DNA from 3 places in the Streptomyces sp. NBC_00464 genome. Region 1 is predicted to be linked to each of the others. Evidence: riboswitches for the same ligand, from Rfam matches in the RefSeq annotation. Region 1 holds a riboswitch; each other region holds the start of a gene.
The links. Region 1 has a riboswitch for cobalamin ahead of OG912_RS09150 (ribonucleoside-diphosphate reductase subunit alpha). Riboswitches for the same ligand answer to the same signal wherever they lie in the genome.

Region 1 (9,781 bases):
GAGATCACCGCCGAGGCCTATCTCGGCGACGGGCTCCTGGACTACGGCACCGACGACCCGTACCTGGCGAAGCTGCGCGACGTGCCCCGCCGGGCCGCCGAGGCCGAGGTTCTGGTGGCCGTCGACGCGCAGGGCCGCGTCCTGGGCGGGGTCGCCTACGCCCCGCCGGGAAATCCGTGGGCCGACATCGCAGCGGCGGACGAGGCCGAGTTCCGGATGCTGGCGGTCTCCCGCGAGGCCCGTGGAGCCGGGGCGGGTGAGGCCCTCGTACGGGCCTGTATCGACCGCGCACGGGGCACCGCGGGCGTCACCGGCCTTGTCCTGTCGACGCTCCCGGCGATGCGCGGCGCCCATAGGATCTACGGGCGCCTCGGCTTCGTACGGACCCCCGAGAGGGACTGGAATCCCATCGACGACCTCAAGCTGCTGGCCTACCGTCTGGACCTCCACCCCGCGCCGTGAGCGCGCACTGAGATCACGTACGACACAACATGTGGGGGCTGCCTCATCCGGCAGCCCCCACATGTATGCTCGTGCTCGCTGTCGCCGCAGGGAAATCCGGTGCGAATCCGGAACTGTCCCGCAACGGTGTGTTCGGTGTGCTTTTGCGCACCCGAGTCCGAGGTCCTGCCGACAGCGCATCCGGCTCGACCGATCCGGATGCCCAGAAGTCCGGGCCTCGTGGATGGGCCGGTGGACGCCGCACGGAGCGCTGCCCTGCCGCGCTCCGCCCGGCCGCCCTCCGCTCCCCGAAGGCCCAGAGCCGAGCGAGGGAGTGCACCACGTGACCATCGCGCCAGCCGATCCGGTTACAGCGGCCGAATCAACGGGAACCACGAGCGACGGACCGGGAACCGTGCTGCTGCGGACCCTGACCGACCTCACCGCCGATCTGCCCGACACCGACCCCGGACGCGTCGCCGCCGCCGCGCTGCGCGGCCGCAACGCCCGGTCGGACGAGGCGGAGCTGCGCTCGCTGGCCACCGAGGCCGCCGCGGGACTGATCTCCGAGGACCCCGCCTACTCCCGGCTCGCCGCCCGCCTCCTCACCCGCACCATCGCGGACGAGGCGGCCGGGCAGGGCGCGACATCGTTTTCCGCGTCGGTCGCCGTCGGGCACCGCGAGGGCCTGATCGCGGACCGCACCGCCGAGTTCGTGACGCTCCACGCGGCCGCGCTCGACGCACTGGTGGCGCGGTCGCTCGCCGACGGCGCCGACGACCGCTTCGGCTACTTCGGCCTGCGCACCCTGCACAGCCGCTACCTGCTGCGCCACCCGATCACCCGCCAGGTCATCGAGACGCCGCAGCACTTCATGCTGCGCGTCGCCTCCGGGCTGGCCGAGGACACCTCCGACCGCGCCCTGGACGAGGTCGCCGCGCTGTACGGGCTGATGAGCCGGCTGGACTACCTGCCCTCCTCCCCCACGCTCTTCAACTCCGGCACCCGTCACCCGCAGATGTCCTCCTGCTACCTGCTGGACTCGCCGCTGGACGAGCTGGACTCGATCTACGACCGCTACCACCAGGTGGCGCGCCTCTCCAAGCACGCGGGCGGCATCGGCCTCTCGTACTCCCGCATCCGCGCCCGCGGTTCACTGATCCGCGGCACCAACGGGCACTCCAACGGCATCGTGCCGTTCCTGAAGACGCTCGACGCCTCCGTCGCCGCGGTCAACCAGGGCGGCCGGCGCAAGGGCGCCGCCGCCGTCTACCTGGAGACGTGGCACGCGGACATCGAGGAGTTCCTGGAGCTGCGCGACAACACGGGCGAGGACCAGCGGCGTACGCACAACCTCAACCTGGCGCACTGGATCCCCGACGAGTTCATGCGCCGGGTCGACACGGACGGCACCTGGTCGCTGTTCTCCCCAGCCGATGTGCCCGAGCTGGTCGACCTGTGGGGCGACGAGTTCGACGCCGTCTACCGCGCGGCCGAGGCCAAGGGCCTGGCGCGCAAGACCATGCCGGCCCGTGAGCTCTACGGCCGGATGATGCGGACGCTGGCCCAGACCGGCCAGGGCTGGATGACGTTCAAGGACGCCTCCAACCGGACCGCGAACCAGACCGCCGAACCGGGCCGCGTCGTGCACTCCTCGAACCTGTGCACCGAGATCCTCGAAGTCACCGACGACGGCGAGACGGCCGTCTGCAACCTCGGTTCGGTCAACCTCGGCGCGTTCGTCGCCGACGGCACCATCGACTGGGAGCGTCTGGACGCCACCGTGCGTACCGCCGTGACGTTCCTCGACCGGGTCGTGGACATCAACTTCTACCCGACCGAGCAGGCCGGCCGCTCCAACGCCCGCTGGCGGCCGGTGGGTCTGGGCGCCATGGGTCTCCAGGACGTCTTCTTCCAGCTGAGGCTGCCGTTCGACTCCCCCCAGGCCCGTGCGCTGTCGACGAAGATCTCCGAGCGCATCATGCTCGCGGCGTACGAGGCGTCCTGCGACCTCGCCGAGCGGTCGGGTCCCCTCCCCGCCTGGTCCGAGACGCGTGCCGCCCGCGGCGTGCTGCACCCCGACCACTACGACACCGAGCTGAACTGGCCGGAGCGCTGGGACGCCCTGCGGGCCCGGGTCGCGAAGACCGGCATGCGCAACTCGCTGCTCCTTGCCATCGCGCCGACGGCGACGATCGCCTCGATCGCGGGCGTGTACGAGTGCATCGAGCCCCAGGTCTCCAACCTCTTCAAGCGCGAGACGCTCAGCGGTGAGTTCCTCCAGGTCAACGCCTACCTGGTGGACGAGCTGAAGAAGCTCGGCGTGTGGGACGCGCGGACCCGTGAGGCGCTGCGCGAGGCGAGCGGCTCCGTGCAGGGCTTCGCCTGGATCCCCGAGGAGGTGCGGGCGCTGTACCGCACCGCGTGGGAGATCCCGCAGCGCGGACTGATCGACATGGCGGCGGCCCGTACGCCGTTCCTCGACCAGAGCCAGTCGCTGAACCTGTTCCTGGAGACGCCGACGATCGGCAAGCTCTCCTCGATGTACGCGTACGCCTGGAAGCAGGGGCTGAAGACGACGTACTACCTGCGCTCCCGCCCGGCGACCCGGATCGCGCGTGCCGCGTCGTCCGTAACTTCGATCCCCACACAGCAGTTGGAGAGTACGACCGATGCGGTCGCCTGTTCTCTGGAGAACCCGGAGAGCTGCGAGGCCTGCCAGTAGTCACAGGCTTCTTCCGCTCGAAGAGTGGAAGGCGCCGGCCCTTCCGGCCGACGCCTCCTGTGACCAGCACCAGCCATCACCAAGAAGGAGGTGACCTTGGTGGCTACGTTCCGTACAGGACAGCAGACCCACCCGACTGTGCTTCCTCAGCAGTCGGCTCTGGAACCCGGCTCAGCAGACAACCTCAGGAGCATGGACGAAACGGGAGCCGGGCGCCGCAACGCGGCACCCGGTACGGAACATGTGCGAGGGGAGACGCCGGGCAGCTCACCTGCCGCCGGGCGCGTCACCTCGGACCGTCTGGTCCGGGAGGCGGGCCGTGAGGCCCATTCATATGTGTTTGTCATCGACAAACACGGCATACCGTTGCAGCCCTGCAGTCCGGCCCGCGCCCGGAAACTGTTGGGAGCGGGGCGCGCAGCTGTACACCGGTACACACCGTTCGTGATCCGTCTGAGGGATCGCACCATCACGGAATCCGTGGTGGAAGGAGTGGAGATAGGTATCGACCCTGGCAGCAGGCACACGGGGGTCGCAGTGTTCACCTCGGTCGCTGGTGAACGACAAGGCCGCTTCGCACTGCAGCTCGATCACCGGGGCGCAACCATTCGCAAGAAGATGCTCCAACGTGCCGCGTTTCGGCGCCGACGCCGGTCGGTGAACCTGCGCCACCGCCCTGCACGCTTCAACAATCGTGCTGTGCAGGCCGGTTGGCTCCCTCCCACATTGCGCCATCGGGTGGACACCACGCTCGCCTGGCTGGAGAGGCTCACTCGCTGGACTCCGGTGAAAAGGGTGCACGTAGAACGTGCGGCGTTCGACACCCACGCCCTCACTCTCGGGAGGGCCTCCACGGGTGGCATTGAGTACCAGCAGGGCACTCTCGCGGGCTATGAGGCTCGTGAGTACCCCCTCGCCAAATGGCGCCACGCCTGTGCCTACTGCGGAGCTACCGGTGTACCTCTGAACATCGATCACATCCGCCCGCGCTCGCGAGGCGGCACCGATCGAATCTCGAACCTCGCCTTGGCTTGCATCCCCTGTAATCAGGCGAAGGGCAACATCTCAGTCGAGAAGTTCCTGGTCCGCAACCCTCAGCGACTCGCGCAGATCCTCGCCCAGGCAAAGGCACCTCTGGTAGATGCCGCTGCCGTCAACAGCACCAGATGGGCACTATGGCGTGCCATCAACGCCCGTTGGCAGACACACGTCTCCTCCGGCGGACGCACCAAATGGAATCACATCCGCAATCGTCTGCCTAAGACGCACACTCAGGACGCCCTGGCCGTAGGCAAAGTCGATGCCATCACTCGGCATCCAGCGCACGTACTGATCGTCAGCTGCACAGGGCGAGGCACGTACGCCCGCACTCGTGCTGACAAACACGGCTTCCCTCGCTTGCGTCTGCCCAGGAGAAAGACGGTCCGCGGGTTCCAAACCGGAGACCTCGTCAGGGCGGTAGTTCCCACCGGCAAGAAGGCGGGAACGCACACGGGCCGGGTCGCGGTCCGCACCAGCGGCAGCTTCAACATCACCACCCGGCACGGCACTGTGCAGGGAATCCACCACCGGCACGTCCTCCTCCTCCAGCGAGCCGACGGATACGCCTACACCACAGAGAAGGAGACAGGGGCCTCCCCAGGCATAGCCTCTGGGACACACACCCCTCTCAGCTCATGAGCACCACACCCGAACGACACAAGAACCTGCTGGACCCGGGCTTCGAACTGACCCTGCGGCCGATGCGCTACCCGGACTTCTACGAGCGCTACCGGGACGCGATCAAGAACACCTGGACGGTGGAGGAGGTCGACCTCCACTCCGACGTCGCCGACCTCGCCAAGCTCTCGCCGGGCGAGCAGCACATGATCGGCCGGCTCGTCGCGTTCTTCGCGACGGGTGACTCGATCGTCTCCAACAACCTCGTGCTGACGCTGTACAAGCACATCAACTCACCCGAGGCGCGGCTGTACCTGTCGCGGCAGCTGTTCGAGGAGGCCGTGCACGTCCAGTTCTATCTGACGCTGCTCGACACCTATCTGCCCGACCCGGACGACCGGGCGGCCGCCTTCGACGCGGTCGAGGAGATCCCGTCGATCCGCGAGAAGGCGCAGTTCTGCTTCAAGTGGATGGATTCGGTCGAGAAGATCGACCGGCTGGAGACGAAGGCCGACCGCCGCCGCTTCCTGCTGAACCTGATCTGCTTCGCGGCGTGCATCGAGGGCCTGTTCTTCTACGGCGCCTTCGCGTACGTGTACTGGTTCCGCTCGCGCGGTCTGCTGCACGGCCTCGCCACGGGCACCAACTGGGTGTTCCGTGACGAGACGATGCACATGAACTTCGCGTTCGAGGTCGTGGACACCGTCCGCAAGGAGGAGCCGGAGCTCTTCGACGACGCTCTCCAGCAGCAGGTCACCGACATGCTGAAGGAGGCCGTCGAGGCGGAGTTGCAGTTCGGCCGTGACCTGTGCGGCGAGGGCCTGCCCGGCATGAACACCGAGTCGATGCGCCAGTACCTGGAGTGCGTCGCCGACCAGCGGCTCACCCGGCTGGGCTTCCCGGCGGTGTACGGCTCGGAGAACCCGTTCTCGTTCATGGAGCTCCAGGGCGTCCAGGAGCTGACGAACTTCTTCGAGCGCCGCCCGTCCGCCTACCAGGTGGCGGTCGAGGGCACGGTCGGCTTCGACGACGACTTCTAGTCCCTTCAGATCCTCGCCCAGCTCCTGACGTACGGACGCCGTGCGGCCCTCACCGGCCGTGCGGCGTCCGCCGTTTGCGGGGGTTCGGTACGGCGGGCCCGTTCCGCCTCCCGGAGCTCGCGGTCGATGCGGCGTTCGCGGGCGATGCCGGCCAGCGCCGGCAGCAGGACGAGAGCGATAACGGCGGATATGCCCAGGAAGTTCAGGAATGTGTTCATGCCTCTACTGTCGTCGTTTCCGGCCGATCGCGTCAGTGGCAGGACTGTCATGGACCATCGAATTACTGCCACACTGGGGCCATGCTGAAAAATGTCGCCGCCCTGCTGCTCGACGAGGTACACCCCTTCGAGCTCGGCGTTCTGTCCGAGGTGTTCGGACTCGACCGCAGCGACGAGGGACTGCCGGTGCAGGACTTCGCCGTGGTCTCCGCCGAGGGCCCGGTCCTTCGGACCCACGCCGGGTTCACCATCAACACCCCCTTCGGCCTCGACCGCCTGGAGGAGGCCGACCTCATCGCCATCCCGGCCGGCAGCCGCTTCGGCGACCGGGAGTTCCCCGAGGAGGCCCTGGAGGCACTGCGCCGGGCCGTGGACCGCGGGGCCAGGGTGCTGAGCGTCTGCTCGGGGGCGTACATGCTCGGCGCGGCCGGCCTGCTGGACGGCCGGCGCTGCACCACGCACTGGCGGCATGCCGCCGAGCTGGCCCGCCGCTTCCCTCGGGCGATCGTCGAGCCGGACGTGCTGTACGTGGACGAGGGCTCCGTCATCACCTCGGCGGGCACGGCCGCGGGGATCGACGCCTGTCTGCACCTGATCCGCCAGGAGTACGGGACCGCCGCCGCCAACACCATCGCCCGCCGCATGGTGGTGCCGCCGCATCGCGACGGCGGGCAGGCGCAGTACATCCAGCGTCCGCTGCCCCGCACCCGCTGCGACACGGTCGGCGACACGCTCGCCTGGATGGAGCGCCACCTCGACCAGGAGATGACCGTCGAGCAGCTGGCCGCACAGGCGCACATGTCCCCGCGCACCTTCGCCCGCCGCTTCCAGCAGGAGACGGGCACCACCCCGTACCGCTGGCTGCTGCGCCAGCGGGTGCTGCTGGCGCAGCATCTTCTGGAGACATCCGATGAAACGATGGATACGATCGCCGGACAGACGGGCTTCGGAAACGCCGCGGCACTCCGCCATCAGTTCGTACGCTCCCTGGGCACCACGCCGAACGCGTACCGCAGGACCTTCCGGGGCCCGACCGAACTGACCGAAGTCGCCTGACTCTCCATCGGGCTGACATCGGATCATTCGTCCAACCGATTCCTTCAACTGTCCATGGACCGGGCCGCCGTCGGCGCGCCAGGGTCGGGCGCATGGACATCCGGATGGCTAAACGAAGGACCATCGGGGCCGTGGTGGCCGCGCTCGCCGCCACCCTGCTCCCCCTGCAGAGCGCCGTGGCGCAGGACGGATCCACCGCCGCCCCGCCTCCCGAGGTGCTGCCGTCGCTGCGCCAGTGGCAGCCCGGCGAGGGGGAGTTCACGCTCACCGACCGGGCCAGGATCGTGCTGGACGGGGTGCGGGAGCAGCGCACATCGGCCGATGCGGCGCGGTTCGCGGGCGAACTGGCGGGGAAGGCCCCGGTGTCACGGGGAGAGGCCCGCTCCGGCGACATCGTGCTGCGCCAGGACCCGTCCCTGAAGGGCACGCTGGGAGCGGAGGGCTACCGCCTCGATGTCGGCGACCGGGTCACCGTCACCGCCGCGACGTCGACGGGCGTGTTCTACGGTTCGCGCACAGTGCTCCAGCTGCTGAACGACGACGGCCGGGCCGCGCGCGGTTCGGCGACGGACGTGCCCGCGTACCGCGAGCGCGGGGTCGGGGTGTGCGCCTGCTACATCAACGTCTCGCTCCCCTGGTTCGAGCGGCTGATGAAGGACATGGCCTCCCAGAAGCTCAACCAGCTCTGGATCGAGGCGAAGGTCAGGAGTGACACCGACCCGGAGTCGGCGTTCTGGGGCTATTACACGAAGCCGCAGGTGCGCGCCCTGGTCGCGATGGCGAAGAAGTACCACATCGACCTGGTGCCGGAGATCAACTCCCCCGGCCACATGGACACGTACCTGGAGAACCACCCGGAGCTCCAGCTCAAGGACAAGGACGGCGTCGCCTCCCCGCCCCGGCTGGACATCTCGCGGCCCGAGGCGCTGGCGTACTACACCTCGATGGTGGACGAGGCCCTGGAGGTGTGGGACACCCGCACCTGGCACATGGGCGCCGACGAGTACATGATCGGCTCGTCGTACCCGAACTATCCGCAGCTGCAGACGGCCGCGACCGCGAAGTTCGGCGCCTCGGCCACCCCCGACGACCTCTTCGTCGACTTCATCAACCAGGTCAACGCCCATGTGAAGGCCGGCGGCCGGTCACTGCGGATCTGGAACGACGGACTCGTCGGCCGCAACGGCACCGTCCCGCTCGACCGTGACATCACCGTCGAGCACTGGCTGGGCGGCGGCGCCATCCAGCAGCCGTCCGCGCTGCTGGCCGAGGGCCGGCCGGTGATGAACTCGGCGTACGCGCTCTACCTGGTGCGCGGCGGATACACCATGCAGACCCAGAAGCTGTACGAGAGCGACTGGACGCCCCTGCGCTTCGAGGGCCAGACACTGCCCGCCACGGCGGCGAACCTGACCGGCGCGAAGATCAGCCTGTGGCCGGACAGCGCGGCGGCCGAGACCGAGAACGAGGTCGAGGCGAAGGTCTTCATGCCGCTGCGCTTCATCGCGCAGGCCACCTGGGGCGGTCCGAAGCCCAGTGGGACGTACGCCGGTTTCGAGGCGCTCGCCCGGCGGATCGGGCACGCCCCCGGCTGGGAGAACACCGACCGCACCCCGCTGGCGGACGGTACGTACCGGCTGACGGCGGGCGCGAAGGCGCTGGCACCCGGCGCGGACGCCGGGGTCGCGCTGGCCCGGGGCTCGAAGGCGGCGTGGACGCTGACGGCGACCTCCGACGGGTACTACACCGTGAGGTCCACGGAGAACGGTCTGTGCCTGGACGCGGCACGCGGGAAGAAGTACCTGGGCGCCCCGCTGGAGGTGGGGGCCGAGCTGTCGCTCGGGACCTGCGCGGCGGGTGCGCGCACGCAGCGCTGGCAGCTGGACACCGGAGCGGGCGCCACGGTCCTGCGTAACGCCGTCTCCCAGCTGCGGCTGACGGAGCGGTCATCGGACGGCGCCGCGGTGCAGACGACGGGCGGAACGCGTCTGGCGGCGAAGTCCGCCTGACCTCGGGAGCAGCTGTGGGGCCCGCCGACGACGGCGGGCCCCACAGACGTGTCAGATGCCGCAGTTGGGCGCCGACCAGTAGTGGCTCGGGCCCTGGTTCACGTGGACGTGGTCGTTGTGGTCCGGGTAGCCCGGGCCGAGGATCCCGTTGAACCCGTGGTTACGGGCCTGCTGGGCCAGGGTGCAGAAGGCGATCCCGCCCAGGTCGGCCGCGTCACCGTACAGATGGCGGCTGTTGGACGCACCACCGGCAGCACTGTTGCAGGAGTAGGAACGGAAGCCGCTGTTGACGGTGATGGGGCGGTCACCGAGCGCGTGGCGCAGCGCCTCCAGCTTCCACATGGTGCTCAGGGCGTTGGCCTTCGCGGTGCCCGCCGCGACGGCACCACCCGCCCAGGTGCTGTTGCAGTGGTTGAGCTCGGCGTACGTGAAGTGGGCGGGCGTGCAGTCGCTGTCCTGGAGGGCGTAGAGCTTGGACTGGGTGGCCGGGCCGGCGATGCCGTCGGCAGCCAGTCCGTAGGCGGCCTGGAAGCGCTTGACGGCGGCGGTGGTGGCGGGCCCGTAGGAGCCGTCGATGGCGAGTACGGAGTTGTATCCGGGGTATCCGGCCACCCGGATCTGGAGCTGGACGAC
Region 2 (9,781 bases), 5.8 Mb from region 1:
TCCACATCGCCTTGACCCGGATTGCGGCGCGGCCCCCGCCGGTGAGCCAGGCGGCGAGCGCCACCACCGCGCCGACGGTCACCACCAGCCGGACCCCGGCCCGCAGATAGCCGGCCAGTGTGTCGAAGACCGCGCCCGCCGCCGGCTGCGAGACGTCCGAGGGAAGGCTGTCGAGATAGAAGGCGCGTCCTGCCCACAGCCCGAGTCCGAGCAGTGCGGCACCCGCTGCGACCGCGAGCGCTGTGGTGACCAGTGCCCGTCGGCGGCGTACCGCGAGCAGCACGCCGCCCGCCGCCACCACCAGTGTGACCACGGGAAGCCAGAATCCGAGGAGTTCGAGCGCCCGGAAGCCCTGCTTTGCCTTGCCGACCGAGTCCGAGGTCAGGACCGTGAAGTCGGTGTGGACCTCCGGGATCTTTCCGGCCACCGTCAGGCCACGGTCGACGAGGCGCTGCTTCACCCGGTCGATGACCGGGGCGAGGTCCAGGGTGACGGTGTCGTCGGTCAGCTTCACCGCGCCGCCGCCCTCGCCGGTCAGCGCCTTCACGACGGAGGCGTGGGCGGATCTGTTGAGGTTGCGCCACACCCGCTCGAACTCGTCGCTCGTCACGAACTTCTCCACGGTGCCGTGGACGAAGTTCCTGACGCCGGTGGTGAGTGGATCGCCGAGCCTCCGGAGTGCCTTGTCCACCACGGGCCGGTCGGCGGGAGCGACGTCCGCCAGCAGCGCGTCGATGTCCAGATGGGTCATGACGGTGTCGGTGACGCGTGTGGTCACCGCCGCCTGCACATCGGGATCGGAGGCAAGCGGCTCCATCATTCCCACGTAGCGGTCCGTGTCCCCGGCGACATCGCTCGCCCAGCTCGACACGATGCTCAACGGGGTGAGTACGGCCGCCACCAGGATCAGCAGGGCCGCGAAGAACGAACGCAGGCGCAGCCGGGAGCGCGCCGGGGCCTGGAGCTCCAGCTGTGCCACCCGGGCGCGCAGGGCTTCGAGTTCGGCGTGCTCATCCGGTGCGGCCGCCTGGCCGGGGTGCCGTTCCATGACCCAAGGGGATGTCCTGGTCGGCCGCACAGCGCGGCGGGTTGCTGCATACGGGTGACGGGCGGTGGAGGGGTGAGTGGCATCGGAGAACCTGCCGGGCCGTGAAGAATCGGTTTTGGGCGCCGGTTATGGGGTGTCCTGGACGTTTTCTGATCGTTCCCGCTTGTATGACCACCATTCTCAACAGGTCCGGTCCCTCGGGAGCCGGAACCGGGCCGTTCGCCGACCCGCTCACCACCGTGCTTCTCGGTCCGGACGCCCGCCGCGAGCACGGCTTCTGGCGCCGGCTCGTCGCCACCGAGCCGTTCCGCCGGCCTGTCTGCCCCCCTCCCGGCCCCGCCCCCGACGAGCGGCTCGCCCTCGCCCACGCGCGGCTGCGCACGCTCAACGGCGCCCTGGACAGCGCCGCCCGGCCGGCCGCCGACCCAAGGGCGCTGGCCGCTCTGCACGAATGGCTCGCCCCGGTCGACCCGGCGCTCACCACTGTCGCGGGCATTCACTACAACCTCTTCCTCGGCAGCCTCCTGGACCACGATGCCGACAGCCCCCGCGATCTGTCGGACTTCCTCCAGCTGCGACGGATCGGCACCTTCCTTTGTACGGAGGTGGCCCACGGCAACGACGCGGCCGCCGTCGAGACGACCGCCACCTACGACCCCGGCAGGGACGGGTTCGTGCTGCACACCCCGCACTCCGGCGCCCAGAAGTTCATGCCCAACACCAGCCCGGCCGGCGGCCCCAAGTCGGGACTCGTCGCCGCCCGCCTGATCGTCGACGGCGTGGACCAGGGGGTGTTCCTGTTGCTGGTACCGCTCACCGATGCCTCCCGGGCCCTGCCGGGGGTCCGGGTGCGCCGGCTACCCGCACGGATGGGCAGTCCGGTCGACCACTGCCTGACCTCCTTCGACCAGGTCTTCGTGGATCGCGGGGCGCTGCTCAAAGGCGCGCAGGGGCGGGTCGGCGACGACGGGGTGTTCCGTAGCGAGACCGAAGGACACCGGCGCCGCTTTCTCGCCTCGATCGGGCGGGTCACCACGGGCCGGATCTGCATGAGCGCCAGCGCGGTGGGCACCGCACGCGTCACGCTGGCCGTCGCCGTCCGCTACGGAGGCCACCGCTTCGTCTCGGGGGGCCGCTCGTCGCCTCCGGTGCCGGTGATCGCTCACCGCAGCCACCACGGCCCGCTCGCCGAGGCCATGGCCACCGTCTTCGCGATGAGCCTGCTGCACCGGCGCGTCCTGGAACGCTGGGAACAGGCGGCGGCGCGGCCCGCGGAGCGGGAGGCCGCCGAGCGGCTGGTCGACATCGCCAAGGGGTGGATCACCTGGCAGGCCCGGTCGGTGATCGTCGAGTGCCGGGAACGGTGCGGCGCCCAGGGGCTGCTGGAGAACAACGGGATGACCGAACTCGTCACCGGGATCGAGGGTGCCATCACCGCCGAGGGCGACAACCTGGCCATCCACTCCCGGGCGGCCGCCGGACTGCTCTTCGACAGGGCACGGGGGACGGAGGAGGAGCCGGCCGCCGGCCCGCCGAGCGGCGACCTCACCGACCTGCGGTTCCTCGGCAGGCTCCTGGACCAGGTGGAACGCATCTGGTTCGACCGGGCGGCCGCACGGATGGCACGGGTACCGCACGGCGGCCCGCTGGAGCGCTGGAACGCGGCCTCCGGGCCCGCGCTGCGGGGGGTCGAGGCCCATGCGGTCCGGCAGGCGGCCTATGCGTACGAGCAGGCGCTCGCGGCTCTGCCCGCCGGTGAGGCCCGCGAGCGGCTGGGCGAACTGGCCCGGCTGTTCGCGCTGCGCCGGGTAGCGCACAGCAGCGGGGATCTGCTCGCGGCAGGGCACCTGACCGCCGCCCAGGTCGACGGGCTGACCGATGCCACCGAGCATCTCGTCGCCGCCGTGAACGGTCATCTGCCGGAACTGGCCGAGTCGTTCGCGCTGCCCGGCGAACTGCTCGCCGACTGGCCCATCGCGGGAGCCCGCTACGCGGACGCGTACGACGACCCGGACGCGTCCTGGCACAGCGCCGCGGCCGGGGCACCCGTCGGGGGTGTGCGATGACGGGCACACCGAGGCGAGAGGCCTCCGTGCTGCCGCGACGGGCGGCGGACGCGGTGCGGTGCCTGGGCCTCCGGGTCGTCCTGCCGGCCTTCTGGGGGACCGCGGCCGTGCTCTCGCGGTGGAGCGAGGGGTCGCGCAGCCACGTTGGCGAATCGGTTCGCCGCAAGGCGTAGCCGGAGGAACGCTGCGTGGTCGCTCCGGCGCCGGGGCGGTGTACGGCACCGCTCCGGCGCCCCGCGGGGCAGCCCCGTACCACCGACCACACCGCCGCTGAGCTGCGCAGAGGCTCGTGGTAGCGTGCCCGGAGCCAGTCGAACTCCACGTAGGGGTCAGGGAATCCGGTGCGAATCCGGAACTGACGCGCAGCGGTGAGGGGGACGGGCGGGGCCACGGCCACTGGGAGACCCACGGTTTCCCGGGAAGGCGTCCCGTCCGCATGAACCCGAGTCCGAAGACCTGCTGGCACCCGCGGTCCGGGACCGGATCGCGGAACTCCGTACACCGGGCCCCGCGCATGGGCCCAGAGACGCCGAGGTACTCCGTGCCGCCCATAGCCGGCCCCGCCCGCTCATCCGCCCTGCTCACCGCCGCACTGATCCTGCTGACAGCCTGCGGCGGCGGCACCGACAGCTCCGCCGCCAAGTCCGGGGTGGCCGACGGCTATCCGGTGACCCTGAAGAACTGCGGACGGACCGTCACCGTGGACGCGGCCCCCGAGCGTGCCGTGCCGGTCGATCAGGGATCGACCGAGATCCTGCTCTCGCTCGGCCTCGCCGACCGGCTCGCCGCCACGGCCACCTGGACCGACCCCGTACTGAAGGGCCTGGAGAAGGCCAACGCCGGCGTCCCGAGAATCTCCGACAACCGCCCCTCGTCGGAGAAGGTCCTGGACCAGGAGCCCGACTTCGTCAGCGCCTCCTTCGAGTCGACGCTCGCCAAGGGCGGTGTCGCCCCCCGCGAGCAGTTCGAGAAGCTCGGCGTCCCCACCTACGTCTCGCCCGCCGACTGCACCGCCAAGGACAACAGCAAGGACGGTGACGGTGTCCGCACCGGCGCCCTGACCATGGACAGCGTCTACGGCGAAGTGCGGGACCTGGCCAAGGTGTTCGGCGTCCCGGAGCGCGGCGAGAAACTCGTGGCCGAGCTGCGCGCCCGGGTGCGCAGGGCGACGGGAGGCATCGATGCCTCCGGCGCCTCCCTGATGTACTGGTTCGCCAACTCCGAGGCCCCGTACCTGGCCGGCTGCTGCGGAGCGCCCGGCATCATCACCCGGGAACTCGGCGCGAAGAACGCCTTCGACGACACCCACGAGGAATGGCCCCAGATCAACTGGGAGACCGTCGCCGACCGCAACCCGGACGTACTGGTCATCGGCGACCTGACCCGCAAGTCGCAGACCGCCGAAAGCGCCGCGAAGAAGATCGCGTTCCTGGAGTCCAACCCCGCCACGAAGAACATGGACGCCGTCCGCAACAAGCGCTATGTGCTGCTCAGCGGCCAGGCCATGAACCCCACCATCCGCACCGTCGAGGGCGTGGAGCGCGTCGCTGCCGGGCTGCGGACCTTCGGGCTTGCGGGGTGACGGACACCGAACAGGCCGCGGCGCCGCGCGAGGCCGCGGCTGCGCGCACCGGGCCCGGCCTCCGGCGCATCCGCGGTATCCGCGAAGGACTCCTGTGGACCGGTGGGCTCCTGCTTCTCGCCCTGTCCATCGCCCTCGCCGTCACCATCGGACCGGCCCGGATCTCCGTCGCCGACGTCTGGTCCACGGTCGCTTCCCACCTCGGTGCCGGTGAATCGCAACTCAGCCCGATCCGCGACGGCATCATCTGGAACCTGCGCATGCCGCGCACCCTGCTCGCCGCCGTCTGCGGCGCGGGGCTCGCGGTCTGCGGCACCGTCATGCAGTCGCTGCTGCGGAACCCACTCGCCGACCCCTTCGTCCTCGGGGTCTCCTCCGGGGCCTCCACCGGCGCGGTCGTGGTCGTCGTCCTCGGCGTCGGCGGGGGAGCGGTCTCCCTGTCGGCCGGGGCGTTCATCGGGGCACTCTGCTCCTTCGCCCTGGTCATGCTGCTCAGCCACACCCTCGGCGGCAGCACCGACCGGGTCGTCCTGTCCGGGGTCGCGGCCATGCAGCTCTTCTCCGCGCTCACCTCCTTCGTCGTGATGACCGCAGCCGATGCCGAACAGACCCGAGGGGTGCTGTTCTGGCTGCTGGGTTCGCTCGGCGGCGTCGGATGGAGCGATGTGTGGATCTGCTCCGCCGTGCTCGCCGTGACGCTGCTGATCTGCCTGGGCCACGCCCGTACGCTCGACGCCTTCGCCTTCGGCCAGGACGCGGCAGCCACCCTCGGCGTCCACGTCGGCCGTACCCGGATCGTCCTGCTGTGCACGACCGCGCTGCTGACCGCCGCACTCGTGAGCTCGGCCGGCGCCATCGGGTTCGTCGGGCTGGTGCTCCCGCACGCCGCCCGTGCGCTGACCGGTTCGGGACACCGCCGGCTGCTGCCGGTCACCGCGCTTGCCGGGGCGGTTTTCCTGGTCTGGGTCGACACCCTCGCCCGGACCGTACTCGACCCGCAGGAGGTTCCGGTGGGCGTCGTCACCGCACTGATCGGGGTGCCCGCCTTCGTGGTGGTCCTCTACCGCACCCGGCGGTCCCCATGACCGGGACCGTCCCCGGCGGCCTGCGGGCCGACCGGGTCAGCAGGGAGGCGGGCGGCCGTTTCATCCTGGACGGTGTCTCGCTCGACCCGGCGCCCGGTGCCACCATCGGACTGATCGGCCCGAACGGCTCCGGGAAGTCCACCTTGCTGCGGATCCTGGCCGGAGTCCTGGCACCGCACGCGGGCGTGGTCACCCTCGACGACGATCCGCTGGCAGCCGTCGGCCGCCGCACCGTGGCCAGGCGGGTCGCCGTGGTCGACCAGCACGCCGTCACACAGGTCGAGCTGAATGTCGTGGACGTCGTACGGCTGGGCCGCATCCCGCACCGGCGCGCCTGGTCGGCGCCGACTGCGGCGGACGAGACGGCGGTGCGGGAGGCGCTGGAGCGGACCGGTCTCGCCGAACGCCGCGACCAGTCCTGGCACACGCTCTCCGGTGGTGAGCGCCAGCGCGTCCAGATCGCCCGCGCGCTGGCCCAGCAGCCGCGGGAACTCCTGCTCGACGAACCGACCAACCACCTGGACATCCAGCACCAGCTGGAACTGCTGTCCCTGGTCACCTCGCTGCCGCTGACCGCTGTCGTCGCTCTGCACGACCTCAATCTGGCCGCGATGTTCTGCGACCGGATCGTGGTGATGAACGGGGGGCGGGTCATCGCGGGCGGCACCCCGGCGGAGGTGATCACGGAGGGGCTCATTGCCGACGTCTACCGGGTCCGGGCCGTGGTGACACCGGACGGTCCGGACGGGCGGCCCTCGGTGCGCTTTCGTCCGCAGCGGACCTGAGTCCGTGCGGCGGGCGGCTTCATGCGGCGGGTGCGATTCCCTGTGCCGGGTCCGGCTTCATGCGGCGAGTGCGATTCCTTGTGCCGGGTCCGGCTTCATGCGGCGGGCCCGATTTCTTGGGGCGGTTACGGGTGCTCCGTGCCGTGGAACGCAAGGGGGCGGACCCTCGTGCGGGGCCCGCCCCTCGCTGGTGCGGTACGGCCGTGCGGCGCGGTACGCGGGGGGTCAGCGGCGCCGCCCCTGACCGAATTCACCGCCCATGTCCTTGTTGTCGCCCATGTCCTTGCCGCTCTTGGTGGTGCCGTCCGCGTAGTCGATCTGCTCCTTGCGCAGTTCGGCGGAGACTTCCTTCTGTTCGGTCACCTTCTTCGTTTCCATCCGTACCCGCTCGACCGGCACGGTCTCCTTGCGCATCGTGGCGCGTTCGGCGTGCAGGGTGACCTCCACGTCCTGCTCGGTGATGTCGGTTCGGCCGGCTGTCTTCTCGCCCGGCCGGAGCGGTTCCCGCACCACGCGCACCTCTTCGTGCGACACCGGGACGGTCCTGGTGACGTTCTCGGTGACGACGTACTTGTGCAGGCGGGCCTTGCCGCTCTCGTACTCCTCGGTGCCGATGTGGAGCTGTTCCTCGGAGCGGATCAGCTCCTCCTTGCCACTGAGGTCGGCGGCGGAGCGTTCGGCGCCCGCGCCGGCTCCGACCAGCGGACGGGACGTGCCCGAGGTCTCGGTGTCGCGGTGCCTGCCGGTCCCGGTGCCCGCACCGGCCATGCCGGCCGAGGTGGTCCGGTCGGTCGTGCGCCCCGTGCCCGCGGCACCCATGGCCCCGGCCCCGGCTGCTGCTCCGGCTCCGGCCGCGCCCATGGTGCCCGTACCGGTCGTCGTCGGTGCGTCGGCGCTCGTGGTGCCGCCGGCCCCGGCGCGGTCGCCGAGATTGGCCGTGGTGTTCCGGCTCAGGCCGTAGTGCCGGTAGAGCTCCTCCTCCTCGGAGACGGACAGATGGGCGTCCGCGTCCACCCGAGGGGCGTCCTTGACCCGGTCCTTCGGATGGGAGATGTGCAGGTCGGAGCCCACGCGACGGGCTCCGGCGAGAGGCACGAAACTCTCCTTCATACCGAACAGGCCGGTCTTCACCGTGATCCAGTCCGGCCGGCCGGTGTTGTCGTCGACATACACCCGCCCCACGTTGCCGATCTTCTCGCCCTCGGTGTCGTACACCGTCAGGCCGTCGAGCTCTCCGGAATCCGTGAAACCGTCAGCGGCTCCCATGACCGATTCCTCCTCGCCCGGGCGCGTCCTGTGGGTGGGTCCAGCAGGGGAGGCGCGTCCGGATTCCATCGCGCCTCACCCGGATGGGCGCTGCAACCGCCCGGCCGTCGGCGGCCGGGCGCCGCACCCGCCCCACGTCGGTGCAGGCCCCGTGCGATGCCGCTGAGGGGCCGCCCGTCCGATTAGGCCAATCGAGTGACGGGGGCCTGCTCTCCGGAGCTGGTGGGGCGGCTGATGCAGGCGCGGTTCGACGCGGGCGCCGGATGGAGCGAACCGGTTCCGTGCGCAGCGCGACCGCCCCATCCCGGGCCACTGGGGTGCCGCACAGCCGCTACGCCCCTGAACAGGCAGTTCCCGCCGCGGAGCGAATTTCCGGGAAACCCTTGACACCCGCTGGGCCCAGCCGCATTCTTTCGCCAGAAATCGCAACGGCGTTGCGATTTCCGCACCGACAGACGGACGATGTGGACGAAGGAGGCCCGGCCCATGGCTGAGCACGGCACGGACACCACCACCCCGGCACCCACCGGACAGCAGGCCCCCGGCGTCCTGCAGACCGTGGACCGGGCCCTGCTCGTCCTGCTCACGTTCACCGAGCAGCGGCCCGAGTGGGGCGTCAGCGAACTGGCCCGCCACCACGGCTGGGACAAGGCCGTCGTCCAGCGTCTGCTCACCACCCTGAGCGCGCGCGGATTCCTGCTCTGCGACGACAACAGCCGCCGCTACCGCCCGGGTCCGGCGCTGTCGCGTCTGGCCCGGGTCAGCGAGCACAGCGGAGTGCTGTCCTCGATCGCCCGGCCGGTACTCGCCCGGCTGCTCCGCGAGACCGGCGAGAGCATCGTCCTCAACGTCCCGCACGGCGGCAGCTACCGCTGCGAAGCCGCCGTCGACGGCACCGGACCGGTCCGCTACACCGCGATCATCGGCGCGGTCATGCCCGGCCACGCGGGAGCGTCCGGGCACACCCTCTTCGCGTTCCACCCCGAACGCGAGATCAGGCAGATGTTCGGCGCCGCCGGCCTGACGCGTTTCAACGACCGCACCATCACGGACCTGGACGCCTTGCTCGCCTGTTACGCACAGGTCCGCGCCGACGGGTACTGCGTCAGCCACGGCGAGTACGACGAAGCCGTGACCGCGGTCTCCGCCCCCGTCTTCCAGGGAGACGGCGTCCCCGCCTCCCTCACGGTCATCGGCCCTTCCCACCGCGTGGACCGGGCCGCCGACACCCTCGTGACGCTGGTACGCGCCGCAGCGGCGGAGATCACCGCCGCCCTCGGCGGCTGACCTCACGCGCCGGCCTCTCCCGCGCACGCCACCGGGGGACACCCCGACCTCTCCCAGCCCTGCTCACCGAAGGGGGTGCCTCATGGCGCACCACGTCTCCGCGCCGCACCCTGCCCCACCGCCGGCCGGCCCCGACGGGCCCCGGTCCCACCCGAGGGTGATGGAACCCGTCCTGCTGGTCATCCTGGTGGTGCTCTCCGCCGTGGGAGCCGTCATCGGCATCGACCTGGTTTCCAAACTGGGCATCTCCGCCAACACCTCGGTGGTCGGCGCACTCGTCGCGATGCTCATCGGCCGCATCCCTCTGGGCTTTCTGCGCCGGATGCGTTCCGTGCACCGGCAGAACCTCGCCCAGAGCGCCATCTCCGCCGCGACCTTCGCCTCGGCGAACGCCCTGCTGACGTCCGTCGCCGTGCCGTACGTGTTCGGCCGCAAGGACCTGGTCTGGCCCATGCTCGCCGGCGCGTTCATCGGCCTCCTCGTGGACGCCTGGGTCCTCTACCGGGCCTTCGGCTCCCGGCTGCTGCCCGCCGACGCCGCCTGGCCGCCCGGCACCGCCGCCGCCGAGACCATCAAGGCCGGCGACCGGGGAGGACGCCGCGCCCTGATCCTGGCCGGCGGAACCGCGGTCGGCCTCGCCGGAACCCTCTTCAGCCTGCCGC
Region 3 (9,781 bases), 4.1 Mb from region 1:
CCGCCCCGTTGCGGCCGACGAGGCCGATGCGGTCGCCCTTGGCGATGCGGAAGGAGGCGGATTCGATGAGCATGCGGGCGCCGGCGCGCAGCTCGATGCCGGAAGCGGTGATCACGGGGGAAAACTCCAGAGCGGTATGGACGGCGGAGGAACGACTAGCGATTCACGACTCGACGCCGTTACTCACGCACACGCACAAGGAGAATTGCCATGAGAACCAGTCTACTGGCGGTGTCCAACCACTTCTCCGCCTGCTCCCACCCCGGTTGCCGAAAGCTCGCCCAGCGCGCCCGGCCCGCTCCACCACGTGAGCAAAAACGGGCATTGCGGTGTGAATTATCTGATACTCGGCGCATGACTGTGCGGCAGTCGCGAGCGGAGCAGAGGGTGGTGCCATGCAGTTCGACGACGACGCCGATCTGGACACGTCCGAGGTCCGGGACACGCGCGGCAGTCGCATCCCGGGCGGCAGGGCCACCGTGGGCGGCGGAATCGCCGGGGTCATCGCACTGATCCTGGGGCTGCTCTTCGGGGTCGGCCCCGATCAGCTCGGACTCTCCTCCGGCGACTCGGGCACGACCGCGACCGCCTCGTCGGCCGCTCAGGTCGAGCAGAACTGCCGGACCGGCCGGGACGCCAACACCAAGGACGACTGCCGGACGGTCGCGGTGGTCAACAGCGTGCAGGACTACTGGGGCCAGGAGTTCCAGCGGCGCGACGCAACGTACGGGGGCGCCCGCACGGTCCTGTTCACCGACCGGGTCAACACGGCCTGTGGATCGGCGACCTCGGCCGTGGGGCCGTTCTACTGCCCCGGTGACCGGCAGGTCTATCTGGACCTGGGCTTCTTCGACGAGCTGCGGACCAAGTTCGGGTCGAGCGGCGGGCCGTTCGCCGAGGCCTACGTCGTCGCGCACGAGTACGGACACCATGTGCAGAACCAGATGGGGACACTGGCCCGCTCGCAGGACGGACGCACCGGCGAGAACAGCAACGCGGTGAAGGTGGAGCTCCAGGCGGACTGTTACGCCGGGGTCTGGGCGAACCACGCGACGACCACGCCCGACGAGTCGACCGGCCGGCCACTGATCACCGAGCTCACCAGGGCGGACATCCGGGACGGTCTCGACGCGGCCGCGTCGGTCGGGGACGACCGGATCCAGGAGAGGTTCCAGGGCCGCGTCACCCCCGAGTCCTGGACGCACGGCTCGGCCGCGCAGCGCCGGCAGTGGTTCACCACCGGGTTCCGCAGCGGCGACATGGCCGCCTGCGACACCTTCCGCTGACCTGTGCGAACGGCGCCGGACCGGCGCCGCGCAGGGCATTGTCAGTGCCCGGTGGAAGACTGAGACGCAGATCACAGACGGGCTGCCACGGGCCCGGTTCGGCGCGCGAAGGGAATGAGCACGATGGCAGACGCGACGGCGGCTTCTCCGACGGTCTATCCGACGATTCTTTACGACGACGCGAAGGCCGCGATCAAGACGCTCACGGAGGGCCTCGGCTTCACCGAGGAAGCGGTGTACGAGAGCGAGGACGGCACGGTGATGCACGCGGAGCTGTCCTGCGGGAACGGCAGAGTGATGCTGGGCTCCAGGGGCCGCGAGGGCGTCTTCGCCGAGGCGATGCGGGGAGCGGGGCCGGCCGGTGTCTACGTGGTGGTCGACGAGGTCGACGCCCACCACGCGCGGGCCGTGGAGCACGGGGTGGAGATCCTGATGCCGCCCACCGACCAGGACTACGGCTCGCGGGACTACATGGCACGGGACGCAGAGGGCAACGTGTGGAGCTTCGGGACGTACGCCCCGGGGACGGGCTGAGGGGGCGCGGCGCCTGCGGCGGGGCCGAAAGTGCCCCGCCGCCGCGGAGGGGCGGCGGCGGGGAGAAATCAAGCCCTTCCGGCGATTGAGGAGCAGGGGTTCGGGGGCGGAGCCCCCGGTTCAGGCTCCGCCGGTGTGCACCTGGAACGCCGCCTTGCGGACCGCTTTGGCGAGCGCGGGGTCGGGGTGCGCGGCGGCCAGGGCGACCAGGACCTGGACGGTGCGCGGGTGGCCGACGGCCCGTACCTCGTCGAGCAGCGCCGGGACGGTGCCCTGCACGGCCGAGTCGAGGTGGCGGACCAGCAGTCCCGTCTCACCGTGGTCGGCGACGGCCGCCGCGGTGTCGACCCAGAGCCAGGTGGCCTCCTCACGACTGAGGACCTCCTGGGCGTCCTCGGGGTCGGTCCCGTCGTACTCCGCGAGCCAGAGCAGCGCATAGGGGCGCAGCGACGGGTCGGTGACGACGGAGCGCACCTCGGGTTCGGCCGGTGCGCCGACGACACGGAGTGCCTCGAAGGCGAGCCCGCGCAGCAGCGCGTCCTCACCGCGGGCCACGCCGAGGAGTTCGGCGACGGCGCTGCCGACGGGGCGGGCTGCCAGCCAGGCGCGGTACTCGGCGCGGGCCGGTCCGGGAGTGAGGCGGGCGCAGCCGAGCAGCATGTCGGCGGCGGACTGCTCGATGTTCCCGGCGGGGCTCTGGGCGGCGACGCAGATCTGTTCCAGCTTGACCCAGACCGCCCAGTTGCCGAGCGGCGTCAGGGTGGCGGTGCCGGTGCCGAGGGTGAGCGCGCCAACGGCGGCCAGCCCCTCCAGGGCCCAGTCCAGCAGGAGGGCGACCAGCGCGGCCGGGTGGGCGGTGGGCGGCGGCGCGGCGGGTGCGGGCAGCGGCTGGGGCCCGTACGGCACCTCGCAGCGCTCCTCGTGCAGTTCCGCCACGCGCTGGCCGAGCAGGTCCAGGAGGGCGGGCACGGTGACCGGGCCCGCCGAGAGCTGAAGGAGGGAGAGCACCTGGGGCACGGCCTCGACTGCCTCGGCGACCGCGGTGGACTCGACGCCCTGCGGTGCGGGGTGGACGAGCGACCAGGCGTCGAACAGCGCCACCCAGCCGCGCAGCACGGCGGAGTCGTCGCGGTCCCAGGCACGCAGCCGCCAGCCGGGCCGAGCGGTGTCGCCGTGCAGCTCCACAAGTCCGGCGAGCCTGGCCCGGTCCCAGCCGGAGCGCACCTGGGCCGGGGACAACTCCAGTGCAGCCGCGGCCCGTTCGAGGGTCTGGGCGGCCAGTGGAGGCGTGCCGGAGCTCGCACCGTCGGCCGCCCAGCGGGCGATCCGCACGGCGTCGGCGAGAGCGGTCCTGGCCTGGCGGGCCAGTTCCGCCCGGGGCGGGGTGCCCTCGGGCGGGCGGGGCGCCGGCCTGGTGCGCCGGGTGGTCACGGCCTTGCGAGCGGTGGCGAGGGGTCGCGGGCGGACAAGTCGCAGCCTGGAGTCGCGCGGGGTACGGGACGTCACGGGGAGCAGTCTTGCCTCTGACAGCCCGAAAGCCCAAACGGAACCCGGATCACCGGTGTCGGGGCACCGCCGCACCGGCCGGGACCAACCGGCCGAAGCGGTACATCAGCTCACATCAGGGGCGTGAGGAAGCGTCGCAGCGTCTCTTCGTAGCGGGCCGGACCGGCATTCCACATCGCCGCATGCGGAGCCTGGGGTACGGCGTGCAGGGCGACCAGGTCGGGCCGGCGCGCGGCGAGCTCCCGGGACGGCTGCCAGGGAGCCAGGGTGTCGTCGGGTCCGTGGAAGATCAGCGTCGGGACGTGCAGGGTCGCGGGGAGCGAGGTGTCCAGGAGCCGGGCGCCGCGCAGTCCGGTCTGCCCCTGGGCGGCGCGGACGGCGAGGGGCAGCAGCGCGGACGGGACGCCGCGGGCGGCGGCCAGGGCCCGCAGGGTGGTGGCCCAGTCCAGCACCGGCGAGTCGAGGACGAGACCGCAGATCCGGTCCCTCAGCGCGGAGTTGGCGCAGGCGTGCAGGGCCATCGAGGCGCCGGTGGACCAGCCGTGGAGGACGACGTTCTCGGCGCCGTAGCGCACGGCGAAGCGGATGGCCGCGTCCAGGTCGCGCCATTCGGACTCGCCGAGGTGGGCCAGTCCGTCCGGGGAGCGTGGGGCCCCTGCGTCGCCGCGGTAGGCGAGGTCGAGCACGGGCAGCTGCTGCCCGTGCAGGAAGCCCGTCACGTTCAGCGGGTGTTCCCGGGTCGTGCCGAGGCCGTGCACGGTGATCACCCAGGTGTCGCGGGGACCCGGCACGAACCAGGCGGGCAGGCCGCCGAGTTCGCCGGGGATCTCCACCTCGCGGAAGTCGAGGCCGAGGGCGGTGGCGGGGTCACCGGTGTGGACCTCCGGCGTGATGCGGACCTTGGCGCCGGGGCGCAGGGTGCCGCGGTTCACGCGTTCCAGTCGGCGTACGACGGTGTCGGGGGCCTGGTGGGCCTCGTCGATCACCGGCCCCACGACGGCGTGGACGTCGTCGCCCACCAGTCCGTAGGTTCCGGGGCGCAGCGACGTGAAGGACCGGGTCAGGGTGACCTGACCGGCCGCCGTCGCATGCACGGTCAGTCTGCGGTCGGCGGGGAGGGGGCGTCCGGACGGCGTCTTGAGGGCGACGCCGCCGGCGTACCGGCCGGCCGCGACCGCTGCCGCGCCGACGCCGAGGATGCTGGTGACGGCTGCTGCCGTTGCTGTAGCGGGGCGCACGGCTTCAGTGTCCGGGGCGTCGCCGCGCACTGCCAGTGGACGGGGGCCGTCCGGTGGGCGGGGCAACGCCCACCCCGGCCTGGCCCCGGGCCGGGGCCGAGGCCGAGGCCGGGGACCGGAGGCCGGAGGTCGTACGTGATTCAGCCGGGCTGCTGTCCGTACCCCTTCAGCGCTTCCCCGACCTCGCTCAGCTGCTCCGGCGTGAGCAGGGCCGGGGTGCGGCCGGGTACGGAGCTCGCCGCGAGCCAGAGGCGGCACAGCCATTCGAGCTGGGCGGTGCGGTCGTACGCCTCGTCGAGCGTGGCGCCGTAGGTGACCGTGCCGTGGTTGCCCAGCAGGCAGCCGGTGCGGTCGCGCAGGGCCGTGAGCATGTTTTCGGCCAGTTCATCCGTTCCGTAGCGGGCGTAGGCGGCGACCCGGACGGGGCCGCCCAGCATCGCGGCGGCGTAGTGGACCGACGGCACCTCGGTGACCAGGGTGGAGACGGCCGTGGCGTGCACCGCGTGGGTGTGCACGACGGCGGCCGCGCCGGTGTTCCGGTACACCGCGAGATGGAGCGGTAGTTCGCTGGTGGGGGCCAGCTCGCCCAGGACCTGGTTGCCCTCCAGATCGACGCCCACCAGGTCCTGGGGACGGAGCCGGTCGTACGGCACTCCGGTCGGGGTGACCAGCACGGTCGCGCCGACCCGCGCCGAGACGTTGCCCGAGGTCCCCACGACCAGCCCATCGGAGGCCGTCCTGCGGGCGGCGGCGACGACCGCATCCCAGGTCCGTTCGATCGAATCCCGCCACTCGTTGCTCATACGAAGATCCTTTCAACGGATGAGCGGCCCGCTGCCGCCCCTCCCCCGAAGGCCCGGCCGAACTCCGGATTCCGGGCCCACACCGGCCTGTGCCGGAATCCAGCCGTCGCACGGCGGACGAAAAGGGCGGCAGCACTCCGGTTGGGGTCACCACAACGCCCTGCTCAGTTCATCTTCCGTTCACTCAGGTTGCCTACGGTCCACGTGCCACTGACGTCGAACGATTGCCTGGGTAAATGGAACACATCACGCTGCTGCTCGCGATTGTGATCGTGACAGCTCTAGTGTTCGATTTCACGAACGGTTTCCACGACACCGCCAACGCGATGGCCACCACCATCTCGACCGGCGCACTCAAACCCAAGACCGCGGTGGCCATGTCCGCCGTTCTCAACCTCGTAGGCGCGTTCCTGTCGGTGGAGGTCGCCAAGACGATCTCCGGCGGGATCATCAACGAAGACGGGCTCAGAACCGAGGTCATCTTCGCGGCGCTCGTCGGCGCCATCCTGTGGAATCTCCTGACCTGGCTGGTCGGTCTGCCGTCCAGCTCCTCCCACGCACTGTTCGGCGGCCTGATCGGCGCCGCGGTGATGTCCGCCGGCTGGTCGTCGGTCGACGGCGGCACCGTCGTCACCAAGGTCCTGCTCCCCGCTGTCGCCGCACCGGTCGTCGCCGGTCTGGCCGCGCTGCTGGCCACCAAGCTGACGTACCGCATCGGCGGGAAGGTCACGGGCGGCGCCCAGGAGAAGGCCACCGCGAAGGGTTACCGCGCCGGCCAGATCGCCTCGGCCGGGCTCGTATCGCTGGCGCACGGCACCAACGACGCGCAGAAGACCATGGGCATCATCACGCTCGCCCTGGTCACCGGTGGCGTCCTCGCCCCCGGCTCCAACCCGCCGGTCTGGGTCATCGTGTGTGCCGGCCTCGCCATCGCACTCGGCACCTACCTGGGCGGCTGGCGCATCATCCGCACCATGGGCAGCGGCCTGACCGAGCTGAAGCCGCCGCAGGGCTTCGCGGCCCAGACCAGTGCGGCCACGGTCATCCTGGCCTCCTCGCACCTCGGTTTCTCCCTCTCCACCACCCAGTCCTGCTCCGGCGCCGTCATGGGCGCGGGCCTCGGCCGCAAGGGCGGTGTGGTCCGCTGGTCCACCGCCACGCGGATGTTCATCGCCTGGGGTCTGACCCTGCCCGCCGCCGGTCTCGTCGGTGCGGGCGCGGAGTTCCTCACCAAGCAGGGCACCTGGGGTGTCGTGGTCGTCGCGGCGCTGCTCATCGCGGGATCCGGTGCGATCTGGATGCTGTCGCGGCGCAAGCCCGTCGGCCACGACGACGTCGCACCCGGCGGCCAGGACGAGAGCGCGGCGGCCGGGGACGGCGAGCCCGCGGGCGTCGTCACCACCGCCATCGCGGCCGTCAGCCCGCCGCCCACCGCGGCCGCCCAGTCCCACGACCTCCTCATGGCCACCATCCCGGCCCCCGCCGGGCCGGTCTCCGACCCGGCCCGACCCGCCACGGTCTGAGCGACCCCCTACGGTCTCAGAGCCTCCGGTAAGGACAGATCTCCATGAACATCGACTGGGCAGCCCTCGGCACCGTCTTCGGTGTCTCCCTCGTCGCCACCGTCGCGCTGGTGGGCCTCTTCACCCTCGGCATCGTCGGCCTCTCCAAGCAGCCCGAACCGGCGGCACAGGGCGGATCGTCGGGCGGATCGCTCGTGCTGGCCCGCGCCGGTGCGTACGTCTGCTTCGGACTGTGCGCGGCGGCCGTGGCCTACGGCATCTACCTGATCGTCGCCTGAGCCCCACCACTCCCACCCGTATCGGGCCGGACGCACCTCGTGTGCGCCCGGCCCGATGTGCGTCTGCGCACACTGCACCGCCGCAGGTCAACGGCAAGTTGACGGGCGTTCGCAGAGCGTGGTGGACTGCCGGAGCCATTACGGCGACAGCAGAGGAAGCCGGTGCGAATCCGGCGCGGTCCCGCCACTGTCACCGGGGAGCAGTCCCCCACCACTGGAAGTCACGGTCCACGCAAGCGGACTGGAAGGCCCGGGGGAACTGCGGATCCGGAAGCCAGGAGACTCTCGTCGCCGTCACGTCGAACCAGGGCGCGGACCCTGAGTGAGGACATATCGCCATGCCCGGCTGCCGTGCGTTCGCTCCTGTGCAACTCAGAACAGGCCCCAAGGTCCTTCGAGGCGCAACGGCCGGCTGAACCGTGCGTGCCGATCGCATCTTCGCGTACGGCGCCACAGCCGGTCTGATCGGCGATCTGCTGCTCGGTGACCCCCGCAGGGGCCACCCGGTCGCCGCCTTCGGGCGGGCCGCGGCAGGCGTCGAACGCCGTCTGTGGCGCGACCACCGCGGGTGGGGCGCCCTGCACACCCTGGTCTGCGCCGGAGGCGCCGCCGGGGGTGCCGCACTGGCCTCCCGCGCCCTGCGCCGCCACCCCGCCGCTTCCGTCGCCCTGACCGCCGCCACCACCTGGTCCGTCATCGGCGGTACCTCGCTGGGGCGCGAGGCCAGGGCCATCGGTGGCGCGCTCGCCGCCGGGGACATCGAACTGGCCCGTGAACGGCTGCCGCATCTGTGCGGCCGCGACCCGCAGTCCCTGGACGGGCCGCAGATCGCCCGCGCCGTCGTGGAGTCCGTCGCCGAGAACACCTCGGACGCCGTCGTCGGCGCCCTGGTGTGGGGCGCGCTGGGCGGAGTCCCCGGACTCGCCGGCTTCCGCGCCGCCAACACGCTCGACGCGATGGTCGGCCACAAGTCGCCCCGCTACCGGCGTTACGGCTGGGCCTCGGCCCGCCTCGACGACGTCGCGGGCTGGCCGGGCGCCCGGCTGACGGCCCTGCTCGCCGTGGCGGCAGGAGGGGACCCGCGAGGAGCGGTCCGGGCCTGGCGGGCGGACGCGGCCAAGCACCCGAGTCCCAACGCGGGCCCGGTGGAGGCCTCGTTCGCGGGCGCGCTCGGCGTACGGCTCGGCGGGACGCTCGCCTACGGCGGCCGGGTCGAGCACCGCCCCGTGCTCAACGGGGAGACGGGCCGTGCGGTGGAGACCGAGGACATCGAACGGGCCGTACGGCTGTCGCGCCGGGTGAGCGCGCTGGCCCTCGGCGTGAGCGTGGCCGCCCGCCTGGGCGCGGGGCTCGCGGCACGAAGGATCGCGGGGGCCCGCACCACGGGGACCCGTACCGCAGGAACCCGTACAGCAGCGCCACGTACCGCAGCACCTCGACTCTCAGGACGGAGACCGACATGAGCGGCGGACTGCTGGTCGCCGGGACCACATCGGACGCGGGCAAGAGCGTCGTCACCGCCGGCATCTGCCGCTGGCTGGTGCGCCGGGGCGTGAAGGTGGCGCCGTTCAAGGCGCAGAACATGTCGCTCAACTCCTTCGTCACCCGCGAGGGCGCCGAGATCGGCCGCGCGCAGGCCATGCAGGCCCAGGCCGCCCGGGTGGAGCCGACCGCACTGATGAACCCGGTGCTGCTCAAGCCCGGCAGCGACCGCTCCAGCCAGGTCGTCCTGATGGGGCGTCCGGTCGGCGAGATGAGCGCCCGCGGCTACCACGGCGGCCGGCAGGAATCGCTTCTGTCCACCGTGGTGGACTGCCTGGAGCAGCTTCGGGGCACGTATGACGCAGTGATCTGCGAGGGGGCGGGCAGTCCGGCCGAGATCAATCTGCGGCGCACGGACATCGTGAACATGGGCATCGCACGGGCGGCGCGCTTCCCGGTGGTGGTCGTCGGCGACATCGACCGCGGAGGGGTCTTCGCCTCGTTCTTCGGTACGACGGCGCTGCTCTCGGCGGAGGACCAGGCGCTGATCGCCGGCTACCTGGTCAACAAGTTCCGTGGCGACGTCTCGCTGCTGGAACCCGGCCTGGATATGCTGCGCGATCTGACGGGACGGCCGACCTACGGGGTACTGCCGTTCGCCCACGGCCTCGGCATCGACGAGGAGGACGGGCTGCGGGTCTCGCTGCGCGGCACCGTACGGGAGTCGGTCGTCGCCCCGCCGCACGGCGAGGACATCCTGCGCGTCGCCGTGTGCGCCGTGCCGCTGATGTCCAACTTCACCGACGTGGACGCACTCGCCGCCGAACCGGGCGTCGTGGTGCGGTTCGTGGACCGCGCCGAGGAACTGCACGACGCCGATCTCGTCATCGTGCCCGGTACCCGCGGCACCGTGAAGGCGCTCGCCTGGCTGCACGAACGCGGGCTCGCCGACGCACTGCTGCGGCGGGCCGCCGAGGGCCGTCCGGTGCTCGGCATCTGCGGCGGCTACCAGATCCTCGGCGAGGAGATCGAGGACGACGTCGAGTCGCACGCCGGGCAGGTCGACGCGCTCGGACTCCTTCCCGTACGCATCCGGTTCGACCGCGAGAAGACTCTCGCCCGGCCGGTCGG

Region 2: it holds a riboswitch for cobalamin, as region 1 does, so the genes downstream of both, OG912_RS35540 (ABC transporter substrate-binding protein) here and OG912_RS09150 (ribonucleoside-diphosphate reductase subunit alpha) in region 1, are expected to answer to the same signal.
Region 3: it holds a riboswitch for cobalamin, as region 1 does, so the genes downstream of both, OG912_RS27945 (cobalamin biosynthesis protein) here and OG912_RS09150 (ribonucleoside-diphosphate reductase subunit alpha) in region 1, are expected to answer to the same signal.

The regions. Positions count from the first base shown of each region.
Region 1 covers NZ_CP107899.1:2,128,491-2,138,271, forward strand. The annotation lists gene OG912_RS09145 (GNAT family N-acetyltransferase) at 1-462, shown strand, start outside; adenosylcobalamin-variant (AdoCbl-variant) riboswitch at 541-637, shown strand; gene OG912_RS09150 (ribonucleoside-diphosphate reductase subunit alpha) at 785-3,166, shown strand; gene iscB (RNA-guided endonuclease IscB) at 3,503-4,846, shown strand; gene OG912_RS09160 (ribonucleotide-diphosphate reductase subunit beta) at 4,843-5,865, shown strand; gene OG912_RS09165 (hypothetical protein) at 5,871-6,083, opposite strand; gene OG912_RS09170 (helix-turn-helix domain-containing protein) at 6,165-7,139, shown strand; gene OG912_RS09175 (family 20 glycosylhydrolase) at 7,244-9,148, shown strand; gene OG912_RS09180 (D-Ala-D-Ala carboxypeptidase family metallohydrolase) at 9,200-9,781, opposite strand, start outside.
Region 2 covers NZ_CP107899.1:7,932,664-7,942,444, forward strand. The annotation lists gene OG912_RS35530 (hypothetical protein) at 1-1,048, opposite strand, end outside; gene OG912_RS35535 (acyl-CoA dehydrogenase family protein) at 1,216-3,114, shown strand; cobalamin riboswitch at 3,406-3,592, shown strand; gene OG912_RS35540 (ABC transporter substrate-binding protein) at 3,656-4,696, shown strand; gene OG912_RS35545 (FecCD family ABC transporter permease) at 4,693-5,781, shown strand; gene OG912_RS35550 (ABC transporter ATP-binding protein) at 5,778-6,566, shown strand; gene OG912_RS35555 (PRC and DUF2382 domain-containing protein) at 6,792-7,832, opposite strand; gene OG912_RS35560 (IclR family transcriptional regulator) at 8,319-9,119, shown strand; gene OG912_RS35565 (OPT/YSL family transporter) at 9,280-9,781, shown strand, end outside.
Region 3 covers NZ_CP107899.1:6,213,988-6,223,768, reverse strand. The annotation lists gene OG912_RS27985 (ABC-F family ATP-binding cassette domain-containing protein) at 1-115, opposite strand, end outside; gene ypfJ (KPN_02809 family neutral zinc metallopeptidase) at 396-1,286, shown strand; gene OG912_RS27975 (VOC family protein) at 1,410-1,820, shown strand; gene OG912_RS27970 (hypothetical protein) at 1,941-3,251, opposite strand; gene OG912_RS27965 (alpha/beta hydrolase) at 3,437-4,564, opposite strand; gene OG912_RS27960 (class II aldolase/adducin family protein) at 4,705-5,367, opposite strand; gene OG912_RS27955 (inorganic phosphate transporter) at 5,604-6,890, shown strand; gene OG912_RS27950 (hypothetical protein) at 6,935-7,168, shown strand; cobalamin riboswitch at 7,321-7,453, shown strand; gene OG912_RS27945 (cobalamin biosynthesis protein) at 7,588-8,631, shown strand; gene OG912_RS27940 (cobyric acid synthase) at 8,628-9,781, shown strand, end outside.